Regions from separate parts of the Lysinibacillus sp. G4S2 genome, predicted to be linked through region 2. Evidence: riboswitches for the same ligand, from Rfam matches in the RefSeq annotation. Region 2 holds a riboswitch; each other region holds the start of a gene.
The links. Region 2 has a riboswitch for preQ1 ahead of QUF91_RS03215 (QueT transporter family protein). Riboswitches for the same ligand answer to the same signal wherever they lie in the genome.

Region 1: linked by a shared signal. The riboswitch ahead of queF (preQ(1) synthase) and the one ahead of QUF91_RS03215 (QueT transporter family protein) in region 2 are both predicted to bind preQ1.
Region 3: linked by a shared signal. The riboswitch ahead of queC (7-cyano-7-deazaguanine synthase QueC) and the one ahead of QUF91_RS03215 (QueT transporter family protein) in region 2 are both predicted to bind preQ1.

What each region holds. Positions count from the first base shown of each region.
Region 1 covers NZ_JAUCFJ010000002.1:1,421,950-1,428,724, reverse strand. The annotation lists gene QUF91_RS07215 (acyltransferase family protein) at 1-146, shown strand, start outside; gene QUF91_RS07210 (queuosine precursor transporter) at 140-775, opposite strand; gene queF (preQ(1) synthase) at 775-1,275, opposite strand; PreQ1 riboswitch class I at 1,373-1,419, opposite strand; gene QUF91_RS07200 (hypothetical protein) at 1,683-2,240, opposite strand; gene QUF91_RS07195 (YjiH family protein) at 2,569-3,924, opposite strand; gene QUF91_RS07190 (CotD family spore coat protein) at 4,564-4,932, shown strand; gene glnA (type I glutamate--ammonia ligase) at 5,077-6,411, opposite strand; gene QUF91_RS07180 (MerR family transcriptional regulator) at 6,508-6,775, opposite strand, start outside.
Region 2 covers NZ_JAUCFJ010000002.1:588,397-595,171, reverse strand. The annotation lists gene QUF91_RS03235 (ABC transporter permease) at 1-1,002, opposite strand, end outside; gene QUF91_RS03230 (ABC transporter substrate-binding protein) at 1,228-2,250, opposite strand; gene QUF91_RS03225 (hypothetical protein) at 2,612-3,730, shown strand; gene QUF91_RS03220 (GNAT family N-acetyltransferase) at 3,840-4,388, opposite strand; PreQ1 riboswitch class I at 4,688-4,732, shown strand; gene QUF91_RS03215 (QueT transporter family protein) at 4,741-5,223, shown strand; gene QUF91_RS03210 (CPBP family intramembrane glutamic endopeptidase) at 5,385-6,116, opposite strand; gene QUF91_RS03205 (MerR family transcriptional regulator) at 6,113-6,763, opposite strand; gene QUF91_RS28040 (MerR family DNA-binding transcriptional regulator) at 6,720-6,775, opposite strand, start outside.
Region 3 covers NZ_JAUCFJ010000002.1:2,084,911-2,091,685, forward strand. The annotation lists gene QUF91_RS10660 (class I SAM-dependent methyltransferase) at 66-824, opposite strand; gene QUF91_RS10665 (LysM peptidoglycan-binding and 3D domain-containing protein) at 1,161-2,198, opposite strand; gene QUF91_RS10670 (hypothetical protein) at 2,431-3,057, shown strand; PreQ1 riboswitch class I at 3,625-3,671, shown strand; gene queC (7-cyano-7-deazaguanine synthase QueC) at 4,043-4,702, shown strand; gene queD (6-carboxytetrahydropterin synthase QueD) at 4,706-5,179, shown strand; gene queE (7-carboxy-7-deazaguanine synthase QueE) at 5,172-5,900, shown strand; gene QUF91_RS10690 (GNAT family N-acetyltransferase) at 6,051-6,599, shown strand.

The sequences.
Region 1 (6,775 bases), 830 kb from region 2:
CACAATTACCTACAACCTTTCTCCAAGTCCTCACTCTATTCCTATCGAGCTTGATTGTCTGTATGTTGATTATAAAACTCATTTCGTTTTTACCTTATAGTGCTTATCTAATTGGCAAGGCACACATCAAAAAGCCATCTCAGTAATGAGATGGCTCAAAGCTTTTGCGTTTATCAAATTTTCGCGCAACGTAAACTAGCCCATAAACAAGTGGCGTTGCTACAATCGACGCTAAAAATTTAAACATATACTGTGTTATAAACAACGTTAATAATACTTTAAATGGCATTACTCCATAAAAGGCTATCGTAATAAATAGTGCCGTATCGATGAGTTGGCTTACCATCGTAGACGCATTGTTTCGTAGCCAAAGCTTACCGTTGCCATGCTTTTCCTTAAATTTACTAAATATCATGACATCCAAATTTACACTAACCGTATACGCTACAAGGCTTGCAATAATGACACGCATGCTGCCACCAAGAATTATCTCAAACTCCTTCTGATGAGCAAAGGCTTGTGCAGGTGGTAGCGCAATGGCAATAGCAATAAAGCATGCCGCAAACACTTGCGCCATAAGCCCCGTTCTAACCGTTCGACTGCCCGCTTCCCTACCGTACACCTCACAAATTACATCAATAAGAGGATAGGTGAAAATAATAAGTATCGCTGCTGCCGGAAGTATCATCCATTCGCCTATACTAAACACTTTAACGGCTAAAACATTTGCCAAAATTAAAAAGCCAACAAACAACCCATTTAAATAATACAGCATCAACGATTATCCACCTTTTCAGGATACATGTCGTGGTTCATCAAACGATGCTCCGCCATTTTTTCATATTTTGTGCCTGGGCGTCCATAGTTACACCAAGGATCAATGGACAAGCCACCACGCGGCGTAAACTTACCCCATACCTCGATATAACGAGGCTCGATTAGCTTAATTAGATCATTCATGATGATGTTGACGCAGTCCTCATGAAAGTCACCGTGATTACGGAAGCTAAATAAATAGAGCTTTAGTGATTTACTCTCTACTAGCTTTTTATCTGGAATAAAAGAAATATACATTGTCGCAAAGTCAGGCTGCCCTGTCATTGGACAAAGACTTGTAAATTCTGGGCAATTAAATTTCACAAAAAAATCGTTTCCTGTATGCAAATTATCGACTGCTTCAAGCACTTCCGGTGAGTACTCAAATAAATACTTTGTGTTTTGGTTACCAAGGAGGGTTAAATCCTGTAAGCCTTGGTCATCTGTTCTACCTGCCATAAAAATGCCTCCTCAAGTTGTGAGAAGTCCATTATGCATGAAACCTAATAAAAAAAAATAGCCATATCCGCATTTTTGGGACATGGCGTAAATGACGTCATCCATAGTTTTTTATAGAGGGTATGCGCTATGAACCTCTTTCGTATTCGCTAGTTATCTTAACTTAATGAATGCATTCAGTCAACTAATTTTTTTCACATCATAAACATTTACAAAAATACCCTGACATTATATGGTTAGTTACATAAGTAATTAACCAAGGAGGTGGAGCCTGATTCATTCAACAATGGCGATCCGAAATGCCTCTGTCAATTCCGAATAATTCTAGAGGATACTCAAAAAAAAATGATGCCAAGTCCCAAATCAATTATGCCTCGGCATAAAGTTAAAGGACTTGGCATTTTTTATTAATCACGCTTATCTTCTTGCGTTGTATAGTCAATGGAATTAGCGATGTCAACTAAAACTTCAGGTGTCACCTTATTTGAAACTCTTTTATCAATCCACAGCATATATTGCCAATCTCCTCTTTCATAAGCAAGAACATTGAAACCCGAGATTTCCATATAGGTTGAAGTCGTCCCGTTTTTCAATCTGAATGTCTTTACTATATATTCCTTTTTAGACGGCAACTCAAAATGATTAGGACGAACAGTTATTTTATAATAATGCTCAGGAAGTTGATCGTTAACAAATGTGACTTCAAAAAAATCATTCATGTCACCATCCAGATTATTAAACCGACCAAAATGATGTGTAAAACTAATAGGAGGGACTCGAAGTGGTAGCTTTAGTTCTTGATGAAAGTGCCGTTCAAAATCGGAAGCAGCTGATTCAACCGTTTTATAGCCTATTTCAGGATAAATTTCTTCGTAAGGACTGAGCGAATCATTAATATAGGCATCACTTGGTTGGGAAAATAATAAATAACAGGAACTTAAGCAGAGAGAAAAAATTCTATCCATTTTATCACCCCTCGTATCACTTTAGGTGTAGTTTTTCCCAATTCAATGAATTTATGTGGTCCGTTGTATTATGTTCACTGTTATTTATTCATTTTTTTCACGACTAAGTCCAACTTGTTTTAAAGCGTGGCGAAATAGATATTTTTTTACGCCAGACGTCTATATTTCTCCTCTGGCGCGCGGGTTTTTGCCTTGCTTCCGCGAGTATTCACCTCTGATGCGCGGGTATTTTCCCTTTTTTCCTCAAGCATTCTCCTCTGTCACTCGGATTTAAATAAAGAAAAAGCAATTATGCGCACTCATTAAATGCGAACAATTGCTTTTTAGATTAGAAAAGTAAATGTGCAACTATTGCTGCGATTGGTAGTGAAATAATTGTACGTAGTAAGAAAATAACGACTAAATCCAAAAATTTCAGTGGAATTTTCGTACCTAAAATTAGGCCACCGACTTCTGACATATAGATAAGCTGTGTAACAGATACGACAGCAATGACAAATCGTGTAGTTTCAGCTTCAATTCCTTCTCCTAAAATTGAAGGTAAGAACATGTCTGCAAAACCAACCACCATCGTTTGTGCTGCTTCAGCTGCCTCTGGTAAACCGAGCACTGTTAAAATAGGCTCAAATGGCTTCCCTAAAACTGCGAAAATACTAGTGAATTCAGCAAGCATTAAAGCTATAGTACCAAATGCCATAACAATGGGCGCTACACCAATCCATAAATCTAGCACATTTCTAGATCCATCTTTAATAAATTGGCGAGGATCACGATTTGCATGTGCGACTGCTAAAGCATTTTCCAAGCCGTGTGTCACAGAGTTATAGCCTTTAGGTAATTCCTCACGTGATAAATCTACTGGAGTACCATCGATATAAGTATCTTCCTTGTTAGCAAGCGGATAAATTCGCGGCATAATGATCGCTAACACTAGACCGCAAAGTAAAACCGTTAAATAATATGGGATAAAATAGCGTGATAAGTGCACTGTATCTAATACTACAATACAGAATGTGATGGACACTACAGAAAAGCTAGTTGCAATAATAGCAGACTCTTTTTTCGTATAGTTCCCCATTTCATATTGTTTACTCGTCATTAGAACACCAATTGTTCCATCCCCAACCCATGACGTAAGTGCGTCAACCGATGAACGACCAGGACTTTTAAAGAGAGGACGCATGATTTTCACCATCATTGTTCCGAAAAATTCAAGTAAGCCGAAGTTTGTTAAAAATGGTAAAAGCACACCCGCAAATAAGAAAATCGTAAATAAAAATGTTACCAAACCATCGTCCGGGTTCATTAATAGCCCACCAGTATTTTCATTGTTAATCGCTGATGGTCCAAAATCAAATACAACCATTGATGCAAATACTAAACCAATAACTCGGACAATTGTCCAAAACCAATTGACATAAAATAATGTATCTAAAATATTTGGATTCTTTGTATTATTGCGTGGAATGAATTTGGCAATGAGTGAACCTATAGCAGAAATCGCAAACATAATTATAGTAAAGTAACTAATAACAGGTGCAACAACACCTGCTAATAACTTTGCTAAAATAGCAATTGGAACTTTCCATCCCTCATCTGTTAATACAGGTGTCATGAATAATAGAACACCAATAAGAGAAGGGATTATGAAGTAAAAGTATGAAGAAGTAGGATATTTTTTCATAATTAAAAGCCTCATTTCTCTAATTTTATCGAAGTTGTATACATCAGGCTTGTTAGTTATGTACTGTTAAACCGCCAAAAAATGTATATCTGTATAAAGTGAAACTTTAATCAGTGGAAATTTATTCATTCTCGCTGATTACTAGTCTTCACCAATTGGGCATTTACGAGCGGTTAATGAGGGATAAAATAAAAAAAGCATTCCTCTAAAAAGTAATAAAGGAACGCCCAAACACTACTTTTTTTATAATTAACATCCGCAATGCAAAAATTCTATGCATTAATTCTTTTAGAATAATCACTATCATTCATTTTTATGAACTTAAAAAATATCGTAAACCTACAATACAACGGTTAATTCTACAACAAAATGCATTTTTATTCAATCTAAATTTTAATATTATTATTATTCTCTGCTAATATTATCTGCATTTTTTCTTTGTACCATTACCTTTCTACAAAGCTCAATTTTACAATAGCTGAAGTCAGTTGAAATTTGGCGAAACTCTCCATGAATCCTACCTATTTTGATTGCCTAAGAGATTTAACCAGCCCTTAATAGGCATACAAATAGACCACATTGTCTTTCATCTCATATGTTAGTTATGAACCACAACTTATCAAAACAGGAGGTTTTACCATGGATAGACGTATGCATCATATGCAGCATATGCAACATATGCAACATATGCATCACCATCATCATGCAAAAGGTCCACATTGTTGTCCACCGATAACATGTCCAACTCAATTTGAGCCACCATATTGTTGTCCACCAGAAGAATTTGTACGCACTAACTACATCCATACAGTTGTACCACATGTACAGCCAGCACATGTAACAACAGTTAATAAACATATAATTGATCATCAGTATCATTTCCCTTGCACTGAGTCTGTAGTGAATGAATGTTGCGAAACTCATACACTTTGTGAAATGCCACCGGATCCTTGCCATATGCCGCATCATCATCACCATCACATGGGCCGCCATCATATGGGCTATTAATAAATATGCGATGAGGTTAAAAATACCTCATCGCATATTTTTCAATAGCACTCTCTTTTGAAAATGCCTATTACTATCGTTTACTATTTACTCTCATTTCATAAGAAAAACCGAGCACCTATATAAGGTACTCGGTTAATATTTTTAGTACATTTTTAAATATTGGTCGCGTTCCCATTGGTGTACTGTTGTACGGTACATGTCGAACTCGATTTCTTTTGCCTCTTTAAAGTTTGCATAGATATGCTCACCTAAAGCTTCTTGCGCTACTTTATCATTAGCAAGTAATGCTAAAGCATCGTCAAGTGCTGGTGGTAAGTTTACTATGCCGTTCGCTTTACGCTCTTCTTCAGTCATTACATAGATGTTACGATTAATCGCAGCTGGTGGTGTTAATTGTTGACGAATACCTTCAAGACCAGCTTCTAAAATAACAGCCATTGCTAAATATGGATTTGCAGATGGGTCCACAGAACGTACTTCTACACGAGTTGAAAGACCACGTGCTGATGGAATACGGATAAGTGGTGAACGGTTTTGAGCAGACCATGCTACATAACATGGTGCTTCGTAACCAGGTACAAGACGTTTATAAGAGTTAACTGTTGGGTTTGTTACAGCTGTGAAACCTTGAACGTGAGCAAGGACACCCGCCATGAATTGCATTGCTGTTTCAGAAAGACCTAGTTCAGTAGATTCATCGTAGAATGAATTCTCTTTACCTTTAAATAATGAAACGTTGAAATGCATACCAGAGCCAGCTTCACCGAATAATGGTTTTGGCATGAATGTAGCATGTAAGCCATGTTTACGTGCAATTGTTTTAACTACTAATTTGAACGTTTGGATGTTGTCACAAGCTGTGATTGCATCTGCATATTTAAAGTCGATTTCATGTTGTCCAGGAGCTACCTCATGGTGAGATGCTTCGATTTCAAAGCCCATCTCTTCTAGCTCTAAAACGATATCACGACGGCAGTTTTCGCCAAGATCCGTAGGTGCTAAGTCGAAGTAACCACCATGGTCGTTTACTTCTAATGTTGGTTCACCTTTTGCATCTAATTTGAATAAGAAGAATTCTGGCTCAGGCCCTAAATTGAAGCTTGAGAAGCCCATCTCTTCCATTTTCTTAAGGATACGTTTTAAGTTGTTACGTGGGTCACCAGCAAATGGCTCGCCTTTAGCAGTGTATACATCACAGATGAAACGTGCTACTTTACCTTTTTCAGAAGTCCAAGGGAACACTACGAAAGAATCTAAATCCGGATGTAAATACATGTCCGATTCTTCGATACGAACGAAGCCTTCAATAGAAGAGCCATCAAACATCATTTTATTTTCTAGAGCTTTGTCTAATTGGCTTACAGGAATCTCAACGTTTTTGATTGTGCCAAGAATATCTGTAAATTGTAAACGAATAAAGTTTACGTTTTTTTCCTCGATAAGACGTTTAATGTCCTCTTTTGTGTATTTACCCACAGTTTTCCACACTCCTATAAATTGTCTAGCTTTTATTATTACCCTATCCTATTAAAATAATCTAAACTGTTCACCAAGAGCGTACGTTTACTTTAATTAATAGAATCGAGATAAATCCCCTTGTCGGATGGATGATTTTTGCATGCGCTGTGCTTGACGCATTTCTTCACGCATGATGCGACGTAATTCTGAGTCACTTAAATTTGGTTCTTCTGTTGCAACAGCGTCATTCTTTTTAGCGAATAGTTTTTTAATCTTCGCCATATTCATGCCCTGTTCCAAGTAATCTTTAATTTCAAGCAGTATGTCGACGTCATTTAATGAAAACATTCGACGATTGCCTTCTGTTCGGTGCGGCTCAATT
Region 2 (6,775 bases):
CACCGTCTTTACTCGCGTCTTCTCTGCTGCGCGCTTCACTTTACGTTTGCGCTCCTTACTCTTATTGATAAATTGAGGTAAGATCAGCGCTAAAATAACGATAATAGCTGTAATTAATTTCATATCCCCTGAATCAAGGAAATCTACACGTAATGCTAACGCTAAAATAATGCGGTAAATAATAGCTCCCGCAATGACAGCAAAAGTTGTGCGCATAATCGTTTTTGTACCGAAGATTGCTTCACCGATAATAACAGATGCAAGACCGATAACAATCATTCCAATCCCCATACTTACATCTGAGAATTTCGAATACTGTGCGATTAAAGCGCCAGAAAAGGCGACAAGTGCATTAGATAGTCCTAGCCCTAGAATAATAAGTGTGTCCGTATTTGCTGAGAAGCTACGAATCATACGCTTATTATCACCAGTTGCTCGAATAGCCAGTCCGACCTCTGTTTTTAAGAACCAATCTGCTATTAACTTAATTAAAATCGTGATAATTAATACTACAATCAATGTACTCCATGTTGATGGTACTTGCTGAAAGCCCATGTTTTTTAATAGGCTATTTAATGTATCATCTATCCCTAAATTACTCCAAAACGCTTGAAACTTTGAAAATATAGTCTCTGAGTTCAATAGTGGAATATTCGGACGACCTATCGTATTTTCTGCCGTTAACCCCATAATACGTAGATTAATAGAATACAAAGCAATCATCATTAAAATACCCGATAGTAGCGGATTAATTTTCCCTTTTGTGTGAAGAATTCCTGTCATACATCCAGCAATAAATCCAGCAACAATTGCCACTAAAGTCGCTAAGATTGGGTTGTAGCCAAGCAGAATCATTGTTGCTGCTGTAGCTGCCCCTGTTACAAAGCTTCCATCAACCGTTAAATCCGGAAAATCTAACACGCGGAATGTTAAATACACACCAAGTGCCATAATTGCATAGATGATTCCTTGCTCCATTGCGCCAAACATTGCTAAAAACATAGTTGAATCATCTCCTAATAATTTCTTAAATAAATATAATTCCGCTCATCACCATAATTTCAATGTATCCTATCCGCTACTTTGCCCCAGCATTTCTTTTCTATAGGAAACAGAGCGGTGTTTCTTCCTCAAACATGAGGTTAATTTTTCACTCTAAAAGAAGATAAAGCGGGGGCAGTTTTAGTTCTCCCCCGCTTTGCTTCATAAGATGGCTATGTCAGTCCATTACTTTTCAAAAAGCTCTGCTCCCCAAGAATCTTTGATTTCAATTCCTAAGTTATCCGCTACTTTTTTGTTGATTAATAGTTTTAAGTTTTGTGGGTATTGCGCTGGTGTATCAGCAGGTGTTGCTTCCCCTTTTAGAATCTTCACAGCCATTTGACCTGCTTCATAACCGATGTCGAAATATTCAAACCCGTATGCCGCTAAGCCACCACGTTCCACTGAGTCAAGCTCTCCTACAATTAGTGGTAATTTATTAGCATTCGCTACATCAATAACAGATTCTAGAGCAGAAACTACTGTATTATCAGTAATAATATAGAATGCATCTGCTTTACCGATTAATGATTCAGTAGCTTGTTTTACTTCCGCAGAAGTTGCCGCAGATGCCTCTACCACTTTTAGGCCTTGCTCACCCATAACTTTTTTCACTTCTTTTACTTGCGCTACTGAGTTTTGCTCACCAGCGTTGTAAACCATACCAACGTTTTTGGCACCAAGTTCTTTTAAGAATGCCACTGTTTTTGAAATAGTATCAGGATGTAAATCGATCGTACCTGTTACATTTTTCCCTGGCTTCTCCATAGATTCAATGAGCTGTGCTCCAACAGCATCTGTTACAGAAGTAAAAATAATTGGAATATCACTAGTTGCTGTCGCTGCTGCTTGTGCAGACGGCGTAGAGTTAGCAAATATTAAATCTACGTTTGCACTTACTAGATTGTTTGCAATCGTTGTATTAAGACTATTATCCCCTTGCGCTATTTGCGATTCGTACTCAACTTTTAAGCCAGATTCTTCAATTGCTTTTTTGAAGCCTTCAGTTGCAGCATTTAAAGATGGATGCTCCACAATTTGAGTAATCCCGATTTTATATGTTTTGTCATCTGCTTTGCCGCTCTCACTTGCATTATTCGTTTCGTTCCCTTTCGAATCAGATGAACTAGAGCCACTGCTACCACAAGCAGCAAGCATTAAAACTAACCCAAATAACAGGAACGAAAGCTTTTTTAAATTGCTTTTCACAAATAATCCCCCCGATTTTGATCTCTGATATTTATCACACTTTATCCAAGCGAAGTGTGAACGTATCGCTATATTACAGTTATTATTGAGGTTCGTCAACAACATTATGAATGTTCTGACATTTACATTTGACAAAATATTTTAGTTTTTCATTCAATTCGCCGCTTTAAACCGCTAAACTACGCTGTTTTTACAGAATGATTTCTTTTTCTAACATAACAAAAATTTTTTTGACAATTTTGCGAAGTTAGGTAGTGAAAAACTTTTTAAAATTTTTTCTAACTTTAACTAACTTTTTATAGTTGGAAAGGCGTCTAATTTTTAGTAATTAAAACAATTAAATTTAAAGGGAGACCTAATTATGAAAAAAACAACTAAAAAATCTTGGATAATTGTATCAGCACTAACAATAGGAATAGCTGTCTTCACACCACATCAAGCTGAGGCAACAACAGCAAAACCAGCAAACGAAATGACTGTTAAAGCTGAGCAACAAATTAAAGGAACTATTAAAAACATTTACGGAGATAGCATCACGATTAAAGGGAAAGACGGTAAAAACTACTATATCGGAATCCAAAAGTTTTCAGATGAGCAAATAGCAAAAATGAACTTAGTTGAAGGTCAAGAAATCTCTGTAGAAGGTAGCTTAGTACAAGATTATGCAGACTTCTACACATTTGACGTCTATAAAAAAGACTTACCTAAAGAAATTACAAAAGAAGATCTAGCTAAATTAGAAAAATTATTTAATCAAATGAAGAAGTTAGAAAAAGAAGAGAAGTATGAAGAAGTCGATAAAATCAATGTTGAAATGGATAAAATCACGAAGCCATATATTTTAGCTAGCTGGGTACCTGTATCCTTTGAAAAGTTCATTGAAGAGTACGGATTTAGTGAAAAAAATATAGTGATTAAAGAAAATGATAAAAAACAGCTGAAAGCAATTTATGAACAGTGGATAAAACTAACGAAATCTGGTAAAGAAGACAAAGCACAAGAAAAATTTGATGAATTCCAAAAGATTCTTCAACCTTATTTAGATGCACTATATCCACCAGTAACATTTGAAGAATACATTTCAGATATGGCATTAGATATTCCAGCTGAAGAAATGCCAAAACTAAAAGCGATTTATAAAGATGCTCAAAAATCAGATGCAGATAAAAATGATCAATTATCTGAAAAGCTATGGAATGACTTCAATGAAATGATTAATCTTTACACGAAGCCAATTAGCTTTGAACAATACTTATCTGACTTTGATTTCGAAATCAAAGCAACAGACAAAAAACAATTGAAAAAGCTTTATGAAGAAGCAATAGCTCTTGATAAAAAAGGTGACTCTGAAAAATCTAGTGAAAAATGGGCTGCTATCGACAAAATTTTAAATCCATATTATGAAGCAAATAAAGAAATTCTAATCTCAGCTTCTAAAGTAACGATTAACGGCAAAGTTTATCTTACACAGCATAAATAAGTAAAAGCTTCCGGGCTGATCCCAAATGACGGGATTAGCCCTTTCTTTTGTAAAAAAAAGCTTCCGTATGAGTAAGGAAAATTAACTATACTAGTCTCAATGGTCAAATTTATGACAGGGCCCCATGATTCTGCTCAAACTCTTGTCTTGTCATACCGTAGCAAATACCATCGTAATAAGCTCCTTTAGTGAAAATGATATTTCTTAGTTGCCCCTCTTTCATGAAACCTAATTTTTCATGCAAGCGCATAGATGGTTCATTGAACGAGTAAACGGTTGTATTTACTTTTTGATAAGGACGCTCTGAAAAGAAGAAGCGAAGAACCATAAGAATCATTTCTTTTGCATAGCCTTTACCTCTGTATGGCTCAAATACAGCCAAGTAATAATCCAAAACACCATTTTTCAAATCACAATCAAAGGTTTCAATCATACCGACAATATTATTCTCTCTATCTACTGCAATAAAACGAAATTCATCATCTTCTTCTGACAATTGCTCTTCTACCCATTCCCTCATTTGATCCGCGGAGCGAGGAAAATGTATTGAATCCATATTTCGTAAAATTTCATCATCTAAAAATTCAAAGATAACGATATCTTCTGGTTGTATCGCTCGTAGTGTAAGACTTTGTCCTGTCCAATAAGTAACTGTCATTTCATCTTCCTCCATTATTTTTCCTCATCACCATAAACGCGGGATGATCTTTCAATCCCTAACTTGGCTCACCTCTATAACGCGAGGTTGATTTCCGTTCCGACTAGACGCCACTCCAATCATCTTATATACAAGGCTTACGTCTTAACAAATCAACCACAATTTTCGGTGATGAAAGTATTATTTAGAAAATATAATAATATTTCCCAATTATATTTACGTTATTAGTACAAAAATAGTTTCATCAAGTATTTACCACCCTTTACAAACAAGCATAAACATTGATATGATTGCATTTGCTTTACGTGGTTCGTAACCATCCCACGCAAAAAAACTAAGGAGAAATTAATATATGAAAATAAAATTTTTAGCAACGAGTGGTATTATTGCAGCACTCTATATTGCTGTTACATTGCTAGTCGCTCCATTTGGCTTTACAGAGGTACAGTTCCGTGTATCGGAAATTTTTAACCATCTAGTCGCCTTTAATCCACGATTTGCCGTTGGGATCATTATTGGTGTATTTATCTCCAATTTATTTTCACCAAACGGCATTCTAGATGTTTTTTTCGGTGTAGGCCATTCGATGATTACCCTTGGATTGTTCATTCTTATTTGTAAATTTGTCAAAAATATTTGGGCACGTTTAATCATTAATACATTGTTATTTACATTCACAATGTTTATCATTGCCTTTGAATTGAACATAGCCTTGGAAGTACCATTCTTCTGGACATGGCTAACTGTTGCTGCAGGTGAGTTTGTTGTATTAGCAATTGGTGCGCCGATTATGTATGTATTGAATAAGCGCTTAAACTTCAAAGATTTAATTTAACTGACGGATCTTATTAGAGCAGTGTTTAATAAAAGGAGGAACGGTTTCACCGTTCCTCCTTTTTGTTGTATTCACATTGAAGTTCGAATATTTTTCATGTAAAGAAAGTTTAATACCTACCAAAAAAAAGCGTTGCAATTAGAAAAAAATAATATGTTATTTTAATCCTCTTCATTCTCATCACCTAATTTCCCCACGTAATCAATCAAAGCATGAAGAAGTATTAGAGGTATAATGGAGTTCAATGCGACTGCAAGCATCCCGAACACAAAGCCAAAAATGGTTGTCCTAATGGCACCAGATAAATTTTGATATGTATGTGCAAGACCAAATATTATTGAGGTACACAATAGAACGAACCAAATTGACCATTCTGGAAATAATGTGTTAAATGCAAATATAAGCAATCCGCGGTAAATAATTTCTTCTGTGACCCCTGCTGTCCATGCCACTTGATTCCAAATGGCTTTGTCTTTCTTTGTAACAGGTAGTAACTCAGTAAACGCTATTTGCTTCATTTGTTTTTGCTTCATTATTTTCATCTTATTTTTAACTTTATCACTTATAAAATATCCAATTGCGTAATATAAAAGCAAAACACTATATAATAGAGCTACCCCTATAACAATATATGTAACAATTGTTCCTAATTCTTTTGTGTTAATACTAGGCATTATTACACGTAGTTCTTCTAATGTAATTTCAGAATTTGCCACTACTATTAAAATAATAAGTGTTGGTATCCACAAACCTAGCATAACAATCTTATAATAGTGTATCCTGCTTGCTGGATCAGTCAGAACACGTATTTTAAATCTTTGATATAACCAATAACCTATAATTGGTTCATATAAAAGAGTAAACCCAATGAATCCCCATAATAGTATGTTCATTTTGTTTTATACTCCTTTAGCATGTTCTCTATTTTTTCAATTAACCATTCTTCTTCTTGTTTACTAAATGGTGACAAAAATAACATTCTATCCAACTGTATCTCCATTAGATTTGGTTCTGTTAGTAACCGATTAAATAGTTCAAGTGGTAGTTGAGAAAAAAATTCTTTGAGAATAGTATGTACTTCGGTATCCGTAAATTGGTTCTTATAAGCTATTTTCAATTGATTTATAATGTTTATTAAATGTGCATCATAACAAACGTTGTAACTATTTGATACTGTATAAATTTCATTTGGTAAATAACCTTTTAACCATCGCTGCTGAGATTCCATGTGTAAATTATTTTGAATTAATGCAACAAATACCTCTGGTTCGATTACCTGATTTGATTGGGCTAACGAAATTGTATATTCAAGTAGTTCAATATTCTTTTTAATGTCCACCAATTTATGAAGCAATTTCTCCTTTTGGTACTCTAAAGATTCTGTTATGTCCCATTGTGATTGTCTCATTAGCTGTTGAATATCTTTTAACGAAAATCCTAACGCTTTTAATCCTGTAATTTTTTGTAGTGTAATTATATCCTCATTTTCATAAAATCTACGTCCCGTTTTCGAAATGTAAGATGGCTTTAACAAATTCATTCATTTCATCAT
Region 3 (6,775 bases), 1.5 Mb from region 2:
ATTCTGTTTACTGCGATTCCATTTGTGAGAAGGTCTGCTTTTTTACTGTTCTATATTTAAAAATGTTATTTTTTTATTGCAACAAAGCGTAATCTACAATAATCAGCAACCCATTGATTGTCCTGATAATTCATAGGCTTTAATAATTCTTCGCATTTTGCATAGATCTGTTCTTTTTCAGTTTCTGATAAATGCTTGAGCATATTATTGCTGAACATTACTAGCCAATTACGTAGTCCATCCTCGCCTTGAAGAGGTGTTGGGCGCTCATATAGTGTAATCATTTCAACAGTAAAGCCTGCATTTTCTAATTTCGACTGATATTCTTCTAAAGTTGGAAAATACCATGGGAAATATTCTTCTATATAAGATAGTTTTAATTCCTCCATACTTTTTTGAAGTGCCCATACAATCGAAGCAATATTACCGTGGCCCCCCATTTCAGCAACGAATTGACCACCTTGTTTAAGTGCAGTGTAAATATTTTGAATGACTCCATCCGGCTGCTTCATCCAATGAAGGGCAGCGTTTGAGAAGACCGCATCAAATTGATTTGTCATGTGAAGTGCGGTAGCATCCAGTGTGTGAAACTTAATGTCAGGATATTTTTGCTGTGCAGCGAAAATCATATCGTGCGAGGCATCTATCCCTTGAACATTGGCACTAAGCGATGCAATTTCATGTGCTAAATCACCTGTGCCACAACCGACATCTAAAATTTTTTCATTTTCTTGTGGTGCAAGTAAGTCTACTAAGCTTCCTCCAAATTTTGAAACAAAGTCATGCTTTTGATCATATAAATTGGCATTCCATGTTGTTGTCATTTCTCTTCATCTCCTTTGTTTGAGCATAACAGAGAGTTTAGGTGAACAGAATTGCGGAAAATGATCAGTTTTGATTCCATATTGGAATATAGGGAGGGATTATACTAACCTCAATAAACATCAATTTAGCATTAATTTTGGAGATCCTTATCATAAGTAAGTGCGGTTTTTTTAAAGAACTTAACTGCAGATAGAAAGAATACACAAAAGAATCACCAAGAATTATGCATTTTAGAATATGGTCCAGATTTAAAAGCAAAAAGATGGTGTAGGATTGAATAAATAAGCAAAAAAGAACCTAATCTGGTTCTTTTTTTGCTTATTAGACCGGTTAAGTTAGTCTAATATTGTGACCTTTAATTGTTTTACTCCAAAATTAATTGCATCTTGTTGAGAAGGGAAAAAGACATCGATTCGATTTCCTTTAATTGCACCGCCAGTATCCCCTGCGATTGCTTCACCATAGCCTTCCACATAAACTTTACTACCCAGTGGAATTACAGTTGGGTCAACTGAGATGACCTTCGCATTTGGGTTTGTTTTAAGGTTAATTCCAGTAGCAGTAATACCAGAACATCCCTCACATGAAGCCGTATAGGCTGAAGCTTTCACTAAAAGTTCCTTTGAAGCAGTATTATTTGTTGATGGAGCAGTTGCTTTAGGTGTATTCTCCTTTGAAGCAGTATTATTTGTTGATGGAGCAGTTGCTTTAGGTGTATTCTCCTTTGAAGCAGTATTATTTGTTGATGGAGCAGTTGCTTTAGGTGTATTCTCCTTTGAAGCAGTATTATTTGTTGATGGAGCAGTTGCTTTAGGTGTATTCTCCTTTGAAGCAGTATTACTTATTGATGGAGCGGTCGCTTCAGGTGCACTATCCTTTGAAGCTGTTTTACTTGTTGATGAAACAGTTTCTTCAGGTTTACCCTCCATTGCAGTTGTATTATTTGTTACTAAAGTTGTAGTTTCCTTTGCTGCATGAGCTGCAGGCTTTATTGGTTTGTCAGTTACAGCCGTACTCGTTTTCGTACCATTAATAATGGATAGATTTAAACCTGGATGAATAAGGTCCGTATGTAATTGGTTCCATTCTTTAATTTGCGAAACAGTGACTTGATGATCTAGGGCTATGTCCCATAGTGTATCACCTTGCTTAACGGTATATTGTTGTGCAATGGTAAGGACATCGCCAGGGTGAATAAGGTTAGTAGGAATATGATTCAATGTTTTGATATTTTCTACAGAAGTATTATGTGCACGAGATAAATCCCAAAGAGTATCTCCTTTTTGTACGGTAATTGTTGCAGCTTGAGCATTAGCACCTAAAGTTGCCGAAAGCATTGCAACGGGTACAATTGAAATTATTTTTTTAAGCATTTATTAATCCTCCATGTGCGTTCTTAGTTGTTAATGTAAAATCATCGTAACATAGATTTTTCTGAGAAAAAGAACAAGGAGGTGTTAATTTGATTTCGTCTATGGCATTTATATTGCAATAATATTACTAATAGTAAAGGATACTATTTCCATGACGAAGATACCTGATTCATTAAGGGTTAAATGTGATAATGTTTATACATTAAATAAATTTAATAAATGAGGGATAATCATGTCAGTTGTGAACCTGTTAGCTTCTCAATTAAATCGAAACGATGAAGAGCCAAATATTGAGCTGGCACATAAATTAGTTAATGAAGAAAATTATACGTGCATAGAAGAAATAATTGAAAACCTAACTTGCAAAGATAAAAAGATTCAATACGATTGTATTAAAGTAGCGTACGAAATTGGGCAAGTTAAACCAGAACTCATCAGTAAGTATGTCCTGACTTTTATAGAGTTGCTAAAAAGCCCTAATAATCGTTTAGTCTGGGGTGGAATGACGGCATTAGCAACGATTGCGGAGGGAGCATCAGAAACCATTATGGCTCATCTTAATATATTAAAAAGTGCTATAAAAGTTGGTTCAGTTATTACAATTGATAAAGGTGTCCTAACTCTTGCGAAGCTAGCAGCTGTCAGTAAGGAAAACAATGATGTGATTTTTCCAATATTACTTCATCACCTTGAGAATTGCAGAACAAAGGAAATTCCTCAGCACTCGGAAAGTACGCTATTAGCCGTAACAGATGAAAATAAAGAGGAATTATTGAAAGTGTTACGAAAAAGAGAAAAATACCTAACTGCACCACAATTAAAAAGAGTCAAAAATATTTATAAAACATTAGAAGCTTAATAAAAATTGTGAAAATTCCCCTATATGTGCCGTGCCATTAATGTGAATTTTAGCACCAGCGATGTTATTAGGGATTATTGAATAAATGTTCATAAAATAAAAACCGCACTTGGCCGCGTTACGGAGAACCGTATCATAAGTAGTGCGGTTTTAATGAAAATATAAAAAGCTGGTTCGATTCAGCTTTTTAGTGAATCTGTATAGCTCCATTTGAACCTTTCATTACTTTGATCCGTAGAGTCATTTTTTACTAAAATCACAATTATAGACAATTGATGTTAATATACTATTCATTCGATTTTTAACATTCAATAATTGCTCCTTGTAAATATAAATAGCATTTAAATGTCCAAAATAATAAATTTTGGGTAAACCGCTCTTAGCTCCCTTAAGGAGAGCTGTTCGAAAAATATAAATAAATCTAAGCTCAGTAAAGTGTATAGTGTACTGCAAAATATAGGGCAGTATAACAGTGGTTTTTTCAGAGAAGCAGATTTTATAAAAAATAATTTGACATTTTGTACTGTTTTTTTGTATTATATTGAACAAAAGAATGCCCGGACTAGAACGGGAGAGGTTCATAGCTGATACCCTCTATAAAAAACTATGGAAACATGATAATTATGCCATGTCCATATCGGACGTGGCTTTTTTTATGTTTTTACTTATGTTTTAATAGAACGATTGGTGATGCCTCTCTTGAAAAGTGTTGGGAAACATTTTACAAGGAGGTTTTTTTATGTCTGGCCAAAGCCTAGAAGAAGGACTGACGGATTTAACATTATTGGGGAACCAAAGTACAAAATATTCATATGTCGTTTAATGAATCACGATATTAATCCAGAAAAAATTGATTATCGATAAATGCGGAATTGAATAGTTCAATCAAGAAAGAGGTATTTAGCTACCCTCTAAAAAAAACTAAGAAGAAGCAGTATTTTTTTTCTTATAGTGCTGTTTTTTTGATACAAGGGAGATTTTACACATGAAGCAGGAAAAAGCAATTGTTGTATTTAGTGGAGGCCAGGACAGTACAACTTGTTTGTTCTGGGCAAAGGAACGTTTTCAAGAGGTTGAGGCAGTAACTTTTGATTATGGTCAAAGGCATCGTCTTGAAATTGAATGTGCGAAGATGATAGCAGGGGAGCTCGGTGTCAAGCATCACATTCTTGATATGTCACTCCTGAACCAGCTTGCTCCGAATGCATTGACACGACAAGACATAAAGGTAGAAGACGGTGAAAATGGTGAGCTTCCATCGACTTTTGTACCTGGTCGAAATCTTCTTTTTCTTTCATTTGCAGGCGTTTTAGCGAGCCAAGTAGGAGCTAAGCATATTGTAACTGGCGTTTGCGAAACAGATTTTAGCGGATATCCGGATTGCCGAGATGTTTTTATTAAATCCTTGAATGTAACGTTAAATTTATCGATGGATGATTCCTTTGTGATTGATACACCGTTGATGTGGCTCAATAAGGCTCAGACATGGGAGCTTGCTGATCAGTTTGGAGCACTTGAATTTGTTCGGGAAAGAACGTTGACTTGCTATAACGGTGTAATAGCAGATGGCTGTGGTGAATGCCCAGCATGTAAACTGCGAAAAAAAGGGCTTGATGAGTATTTGAGTTATAGGAAGGAGTCTTAAGGCATGTCAGATTTTAGAATCGTCGATAAGCTCCAAAAAATAGATGTAGATATTCAAAGAAATCAATTGAACTATCATGCAAAGCGTGTGCTCGTAAGCAAAGAATTTACCTTCGATGCTGCCCATCATTTACATGATTATGAGGGGAAATGTAAAAACCTGCACGGTCATACGTATCGCGTAATATTAGGACTAAGTGGATACACAGATGAACGCGGTTTGATGATTGATTTTGGCGACATAAAAAGAATATGGAAAGAAAAAATAGAGATTCATTTGGATCACCGTTATTTAAATGAAACGCTTCCACCCATGAATACGACGGCTGAGAACATTGTTGTTTGGATTTACGAAAAGTTGGCTGAGGCCTTACTTGATGAACAAACATATAACGGTGCGCGTGTTGAGTTTATCCAGCTATATGAAACTCCGACTAGCTATGCAGAGGCGAGACGGGAGTGGATGGAAGTTGAGTAAAATACCTGTTATCGAGATTTTTGGACCGACGATTCAAGGTGAGGGAATGGTAGTTGGCCAAAAGACAATGTTTGTGAGAACTGCCGGCTGTGATTATTCCTGTTCTTGGTGTGATTCATCGTTTACGTGGGATGGCAGCGGAAAGCATCTTATTGTCCAAATGACAGCTGAAGAGATTTGGTCTGAGTTGAAACGTCTCGGAGGCAGTGGCTTTTCATTTGTCACGATTTCAGGCGGCAATCCTGCACTCATCCAAAATTTGGAGGGGGTCATTACACTTTTAAAAGAAAATGACATAAAGGTCGGGGTGGAAACTCAGGGAAGTAGGTGGCAAAAATGGATGTATGAGATTGATGAACTGACAATTTCCCCAAAGCCACCTAGTTCTGGAATGACCACAAACTATTCGGTGCTCTCTGATATCTTCGAAAAACTAAAAAATCGAAACAGTAATCACCATGTATCCCTCAAAGTAGTCGTTTTCAATCAAGAGGATTACGAGTATGCTAAACAAATTCACCATAGGTATCCAATGATTCCTTTTTATCTCCAAGTCGGTAACGATGATCTCACGACGACGGACAATTCACGATTAATTACACATTTATTAGATAAATATCATGCGCTGATTGATAAAGTGATGAAGGATGAGGAATTAACAGATGTCAAAGTACTGCCACAGTTGCATGCCCTTGTATGGGGGAATAAAAGAGGGGTATAGTGCCATTACAAAAATGTCTTTAGGAAAAATCTCTAGAAGAGGATTATGATTAACTTGGGACGATGTGAAAGTACAGGATAGGAAGGAAAAAAATCCCTTATGTCGAATAATCTATATAAGAATAGAAAGTATTCTAGATGAGGTGTTCGATTGAATAAAATAAGAACTGAAACAGATAGATTAGTTATTCGATTTCTTGAAGAAGGTGATTATTCTTCTTGGCTAACCCAATATGAAAATCGTTTACCTTCTCAACATAAATACGATCAAGGTAAATTAGATATGAGCATCTGTACGAAAGAATGGTTTCGTGATTTAGTTACTAAACATTATCAAATGGCTGAAGATGACAAGGTCTATGTATTTGGAGTGTTTAGAAAAGAAGATAATACTCATATTGGTTTTATAGACTTTTCGACAATTATGAGGGAAGAATTTCAATGGGCCAGGTTCGGATATACAATTCATAACCAGTTTTGGAGAAAAGGTTATGGGAATGAGGCTGTAAAAGCTTCCTTAGATCTAGCGTTTAAAAAATTAAATTATCATCGTATAGAAGCTCACATAAACCTTGATAATATGGCATCTATAAAGTTAGCAGAAAGTGTTGGAATGGTGTATGAATGCACGAGGAAAGGATTCATATTCGAGGACGACAAATGGACTGATCATCTAGTTTACTTTATAAACGCAAAGTAAGTTTAATAGTAGACAAGAACGATGTTGTTTCTGATACACATTCTCTAAAGAAGATTAATAAGCAATAGATCTTAATAAAACCCCTGATTCTTCTGCTTAGCGTAGAAAAATCAGGGGTTTTAATTTAAACCTTCGATAAGTAACAAAACCCCATTTTCACAAATAATAAAAAATCC